Regions from separate parts of the Rhodoferax sp. GW822-FHT02A01 genome, predicted to be linked through region 1. Evidence: predicted binding sites of a transcription regulator. Region 1 holds the regulator's gene; the other holds the start of a gene.
What was found. Region 1 encodes NrdR, which represses ribonucleotide reductase genes. Its sites were predicted from a motif close to CACNANATNTNGTG; they were not measured.
Positions count from the first base shown of each region.

Region 1 (3,414 bases):
AATCTGGATGAAGACGGTGGCTACGCCGCCAAGGTGATGGCCGAGCACGCTCGCCTACAGCAGGTCGCTGCAGGTCGCTCCGTCCCTCAGCTAAACACAACGTCGGTACCGGTAAAAGCCTCATCGCCTGCCAAGCCACAAACGGAAACCGTGGCCAGCCTTTTCAGTTCCTGATCCGGCTCAGTTAAACTCGCACTGCACGCGACTGGCGATAGGCCCTTGACCAACCGGTTTTCAGGGCTGATGTGGGATACCACAGGGGAGCGTGCCGCACGATGGTGATAAGTCGCTGCGATCAGCCGTTCGCCTGGGCAGCCCTGTGTCAAACCACACCCACAGGCCCAATGTCTTAAAGGACTGCCATGTACGACCGCAACATTCTTGTTGAACAGACCGATCCCGAACTGTGGAAGGCCATCCTGGCCGAAAATGCCCGTCAGGAACACCACATCGAGCTGATTGCCAGCGAAAACTACGCATCCCCCGCCGTCATGGCTGCCCAGGGAAGCCAGCTTACTAATAAGTATGCAGAAGGCTATCCAGGGAAGCGCTACTACGGCGGCTGCGAATTTGTGGACGTTGCCGAGCAACTTGCCATTGACCGCGTGAAGCAGCTGTTTGGCGCAGAAGCGGCCAATGTGCAAGCCCATTGCGGTGCCTCTGCCAATGAAGCCGTATTCCTGGCCTTCCTGAAGCCAGGCGACACCATCATGGGCATGAGCCTGGCCGAAGGTGGCCACCTGACCCACGGAATGCCCCTCAACATGAGTGGCAAATGGTTCAACGTGGTGAGCTATGGACTGGACGCCAAAGAAGCCATTGACTACGACGCCATGGAGCGCAAGGCCCATGAGCACAAGCCCAAGCTGATCGTGGCCGGCGCTTCGGCGTACAGTTTGCACATTGATTTTGAACGTTTTGCCAAGGTGGCCAAAGACATCGGCGCCATTTTCATGGTGGATATGGCCCACTATGCGGGTCTGATTGCCGCTGGCGTCTACCCTAACCCGGTGCCGCACGCCGACATTGTGACCTCCACCACCCACAAGAGTCTGCGTGGCCCCCGTGGCGGCATCATCCTGATGAAGGCTGAGCACGAAAAGGCGATCAACAGCGCGATCTTCCCTGGCTTGCAAGGCGGCCCCCTCATGCACGTGATTGCCGCAAAAGCAGTCGCGTTCAAGGAGGCGCTGGAACCCGGCTTCAAGCAGTACCAGCAGCAGGTATTGAAGAATGCCCAGATCGTGGCCGAAACCCTGACGCAACGCGGTCTTCGGATTGTGAGCGGCGGCACCCAAAGCCACGTCATGCTGGTTGACTTGCGGTCCAAAGGCATCACCGGCAAGGAAGCTGAAGCCGTTTTGGGCAGCGCTCACATGACCATCAACAAGAACGCCATCCCCAACGACCCGGAGAAACCCATGGTCACCAGCGGCGTGCGTATAGGCACACCAGCCATGACCACGCGCGGCTTCAAGGACGAAGAAGCGCGCTTGACTGCCAATCTGGTTGCGGACGTGCTGGACAATCCACGCGACGCAGCCAACATCGAAGCCGTTCGAGCCAAGGTGCACGCCCTGACCCAGCGGTTCCCGGTCTACAAATAAGTCGAGTGACCTGAACATGAAGTGCCCCTTCTGCGGAAATTCCGAAACCCAGGTCGTGGAGACCCGGATTGCCGAAGATGGGGACTTCATTCGTCGTCGCAGGCAATGCGGCTCCTGCGAGAAGCGCTTTACCACTTACGAGCGCCCGGACGTCAACTTCCCGTCCATCGTCAAGAAGGATGGACGACGCATCGAATTTGAGCGAGCCAAGCTCCAGGCCTCCATGAACCTGGCGCTACGCAAACGGCCGGTCAGCACAGAACAGGTGGACGCGGCGATCGAAAGGATCGAGGAAAAGCTGCTGAATCTGGGATTGCGTGAGGTGCAATCCACCCGCATTGGTGAACTGGTGATGCGCGAGCTCAAAAAGCTCGACAAGGTTGCTTACGTGCGATTCGCTAGCGTGTACCGCAACTTTGAGGATATTGATGAGTTCAAGACGTTGGTGGATGAGGTGAGCAAGTAGTTAGCTGGCACAAATTCCGCTGTAGGATTTATACACACGATATGTACCTCTCTTATTGACTGCAATGCAAAAAATTGGCACTGAGCTCGAGTCTCGAGTGGAAATAGTGAACGTGCCTGCCTGAAATCCGCCTTTAGGCAAAATGGCCTCGCCCGAAAAAGTGTAAGAGACATCTTTCGAAATTGGGGTGTTCCCGGAAAGCAGCAATTTTCCGGATATCGCTGCTTCCCGAAACAAGACTGTCTCTCCACCGTCGACTAGACGGCTATTGTTGATGTCGTGGAAAACAATCCACCCCTGCGACCAGTCTCCAGTAGTTTTGCACTGGAACCCATCATTGGATTTGCACATCACGACATGCCCGTTCCTGCGGATTGCTTCGATACGGGACAGACGCAAACCATCGCATACAGCCAATGACACGGAGCGAAGACGCCATTCGCTCACCAGATTACTCATTCCTGAAGCACAAAGCGCCACTGTCGCAGTCAAAATAGCGACTACTAGCAGCATTTCAATTGGTGAACTTCCAATTTGCAACCCAACTTTTCGCATGCACACCATTTCCCGCTCCATTAGGAGCGCTCAATAAATTAGGAAGAGGGAAATTGCAGCGCGGCAGAAAGCTGCTTGAAGTTGGAAATGCCTGTAGCCGTTGAATCAGGCGCAGGGATTCTAACGCCTCACAATCGACGCCCGCAACTCGTTGCCCTGGATGCTACCGCCCGTACTCTTTTGGCGACCACTTGTCAATCAGACACGCACGTGTCAATTCTTTCATTTAGCATGCAACGCAGTAGCCCAAACTAACCCCTGGGACATTGGGTATTTTTTGTAATTCAGATATCCCTACGGAACTCAATTTATGCAAATTAGAAATACTGCTCACGGCCTGCCCGTTGAGCGCGGATTTACCCTTATTGAGTTAATGATTACTGTTGCGATTGTGGGAATTTTGGCCTCCATTGCCTTACCTTCCTACAGTAATTATGTGATTCGCGGAAAGATTCCTGATGCTACTTCAACGTTGGCCGTCAAGCGAGTCAAGCTCGAACAGTATTACCAAGATAACAAAACCTATGCTGGTGCCCCGGATTGCAATTCCGACACCACAACCAGCAAATATTTTAATTTTGATTGTTCCGTCGCGGCCACGGCCTCTGTTTATACGCTGCGGGCGCAAGGGCAAGGCTCGATGGCGGGATTTACTTATACATTGGATCAAACCAATGCGAAGACTACAACCATCGCATCGCCGGCGCCTTCTGCTTGGCGAACCAGCTCCACCCAGGCTTGCTGGCTAACTAACACGGGGGGTACGTGTTAATTTCCAGACAAAGA
Region 1 is NZ_CP152376.1:4,695,753-4,699,166, forward strand. Features, by position in the region: gene AAGF34_RS22290 (lytic transglycosylase domain-containing protein) at 1-174, shown strand, start outside; ZMP/ZTP riboswitch at 192-320, shown strand; gene glyA (serine hydroxymethyltransferase) at 363-1,607, shown strand; gene nrdR (transcriptional regulator NrdR) at 1,624-2,073, shown strand; gene AAGF34_RS22305 (GspH/FimT family pseudopilin) at 2,074-2,628, opposite strand; gene AAGF34_RS22310 (type IV pilin protein) at 2,939-3,400, shown strand; gene AAGF34_RS22315 (GspH/FimT family pseudopilin) at 3,394-3,414, shown strand, end outside.

Region 2 (3,414 bases), 2.2 Mb from region 1:
ACCGTGAAGGCTTCTTCCAGGCGGCCAACGGAGGCACCTTGTTTCTGGACGAAATTGGCGATCTGCCGCTGCCCATGCAGGCCAAGCTGCTGCGAGCCATCCAGGAGCGGCGAATACGCCCCCTGGGCAGCACCCAGGAGGAAATTGTGGATGTGCGCGTCGTCAGTGCAACCCACAAGGATCTGCCCAGCGAAGTCGTCGCAGGCACTTTCCGTCAGGACCTGTTCTACCGCCTCAACGTGATTGACATAGACATCCCACCTCTGCGCGAGCGCCCGGAGGATTTGCCTGCGCTGTGCCAGACATTGCTGGAGCGCATTTCCCGGGATTCCGACCTGCCCATGCGGCAGGTCCCCGCCCACACCATGGCGCGCCTGGCCGGACTGCCCTTGCTGGGTAACGTGCGTGAACTGGAAAACATTCTGCACCGTGCGCTGGCCCTCAGCGAAGGCAACGCCCTCGAACTCTCGGGCATAGAGCTTGAGCGCTGCATGCCCTCCCCCCAACGCACTTCAACGCCTCCCCAGGCGGTGGAGACCCCGGCGGCCAAAGCGCCCTTGCCGGACGACCTGCAACGCTATCTGGACGAGCAGGAGCGCAGCATCCTGGTGCGTGCGTTGCGGGAAACCGGATTCAACCGTACCCTGGCAGCCAAACAGCTGGGACTGACGTTGCGACAAATACGCTACCGCATAGCCAGGCTCAAGATCGATGCACCAGACGTGAGCGGCGAGGATTCCGATGAATAGCCCCCCTGCCGTGGACCCGATCACGTGGCGAGATGGCTGGTACGCCTTTGCACGCCGCTGTGATTCGCCCAATTTCGGACCACGCCCCAAAGACGTGGCTGTCGATCTGGTGGTGCTGCACTCCGTCAGCCTGCCACCCGGCGAGTACGGAGGAGATGCGGTGCAGCAGCTTTTTTGCAATACGCTGGACTGGAACGCACACCCTTACTTCAAGCAAATGGAAGGTCTGCAGGTTTCCGCGCATTTCTTCATTCAGCGTGGAGGCGAGTTGTGGCAGTTCGTCAGCTGCGATGACCGGGCCTGGCATGCAGGGCAGTCGCGCTTTGGCGAGCGAAGCAACTGCAATGACTTCTCCATAGGCATAGAACTCGAAGGACTGGAAGGCAACACCTTCGAGCAACCCCAGTACGAAACCCTGCTCGCCCTGTTGCCCGCGATCGCTGGCCATTACCCGGTTGCGCACATCGCGGGACACGAACACATTGCCCCGGGACGCAAATCCGACCCCGGTCCCGGCTTTGATTGGGACTATCTGCGTAACCGTTGCGGCTTTTTACCCCCGTATTTTCCCGATAAGCATATGTGATGGGCGGCTGACAGGCCGACCTGGTGCAGCCGGCATCCGCAGGTGCACACTTATCTGACAAAAACGCCGGCCACGAAAGGTCTTGCGCGGCGCGCTTTTGGCGACAAAAACGTCCGCCAAGCCGCGCCAAATCGACGTCCTTTTTGTTGGAGCCGCATTTCATGCGGGCTGGGCGCGGGCGGAGAGAAAAAGTCCTGCATTGCAAGACCTTGTTGCAACTTTTTTCAGTCGCAATGGGCCATCCCGCATCGTCGTTGGATACACTACAGGTAGTGGCTTGCCATCAACCATGACCCCAGATATAGTGTGTTACGTTCACACGGATACACAAGGGGATCGCACCGATGACAGGCCCTTCCCGACTTCCCTGAACCCCAACAATAAAACTGATTTAGAAGAGGAAATCATGCAGTCTTACGCATCTCCAAGCACCCCACTGTCCACCGGCGTCCTGAGTACCCAGGCTGCTCCCTCATATGCCGACGCGCAGGCCCATCCGTTGGCCCATTACCAGATCATCCGGCGCAACGGCGCAGTGGTTCCGTTTGAACCCAATAAGATCGCCGTGGCGATGATGAAAGCCTTTCTGGCCGTGCACGGCACACAGGGTGCAGCGTCGGCCAGCGTGCGCGAAACCGTGGATGGCCTGACGCAGCAAGTCATTCGCGCGCTGATGCGTTCACGCCCGGGTGGCGGCACTTTCCATATTGAAGATGTGCAGGACCAGGTGGAACTGGGACTGATGCGCGGTGGCCACCACGAGATAGCCCGCGCCTATGTTCTGTACCGCGAACGCCGCACCCAGGAGCGCGCCAAGCAGGTGGAACAGGTCAAACCCAAGGCGGCCACTATCCACGTCACCGAAGACGGTCAGCGGGTGGAGCTGGACCTGGACCTGCTCAAATCCCGCATCGAGACTGCTTGCGCCGGCCTGGGCGCCGACGTCAAGGCCGATCCCATCGTGGCCGAGACCATGCGCAATCTGTACGACGGCGTTCCCATGGACGAGGTCTACAAGGCATCCATCCTGGCAGCCCGCACACTGATCGAGAAAGATCCGGACTACACCTACGCCACTGCGCGCCTGTTGTTTGTCACCATCTCGCGCGAGATTCTGGGCCGCGACGTGGCCCAGGCCGATATGGCACAGGCCTATGCCGACTACTTCCCCGGTTTCATCAAGAAAGGCGTGGATGCCGAGCTGCTGGACGAAAAGCTGCTGCAGTTCGATTTGAAGCGACTTGGCGCCGCACTCAAGGCCGACCGCGACCTGAATTTCGACTACCTGGGTCTGCAGACTCTGTACGACCGCTACTTCCTGCACGTGGGCAAGAAGCGCATCGAACTGCCGCAGGCTTTCTTCATGCGTGTGGCCATGGGCCTGTCGCTCAACGAGATCGACCGTGAGGCACGCGCCATCGAGTTCTACGAAGTGCTCTCCAGCTTCGACTTCATGTCCTCCACACCCACACTGTTCAACAGCGGCACGTTGCGCTCACAGCTCTCCAGCTGCTACCTGACCACGGTGCCGGACGATCTGGATGGCATCTACGAATCCATCAAGGAAAACGCACTGCTGTCCAAGTTTGCCGGCGGCCTGGGCAACGACTGGACGCGCGTGCGCGCCCTGGGCTCCCACATCAAGGGCACCAATGGTGAATCGCAAGGCGTGGTGCCGTTCCTCAAGGTGGTCAATGACACCGCCGTGGCCGTGAACCAGGGCGGCAAGCGCAAGGGCGCGGTCTGCACCTATCTGGAGACATGGCACCTGGACATTGAAGAATTCCTGGAGCTGCGCAAGAACACCGGTGACGACCGCCGCCGCACCCACGACATGAACACCGCCAACTGGGTGCCTGACCTGTTCATGCGCCGCGTCATGGAAAAGGGCACGTGGACATTGTTCTCGCCCTCCAACGTGCCGGACCTGCATGACCTGTTCGGCGCCGAATTCGAGAAGGCTTATGTAGCCTACGAAGAAAAGGCTGCGCGTGGCGAAATCAAGCCCAGCCGCACGGTGCAAGCCGCTGACCTGTGGCGCAAGATGCTGACCATGCTGTTCGAAACCGGCCATCCCTG
Region 2 is NZ_CP152376.1:2,447,084-2,450,497, reverse strand. Features, by position in the region: gene AAGF34_RS11485 (sigma-54 dependent transcriptional regulator) at 1-749, shown strand, start outside; gene ampD (1,6-anhydro-N-acetylmuramyl-L-alanine amidase AmpD) at 742-1,335, shown strand; gene AAGF34_RS11475 (ribonucleoside-diphosphate reductase subunit alpha) at 1,742-3,414, shown strand, end outside.
Region 2: AAGF34_RS11475 (ribonucleoside-diphosphate reductase subunit alpha) is a predicted target of NrdR. The motif match lies at 1,629-1,642, and genes of this name have one in related genera.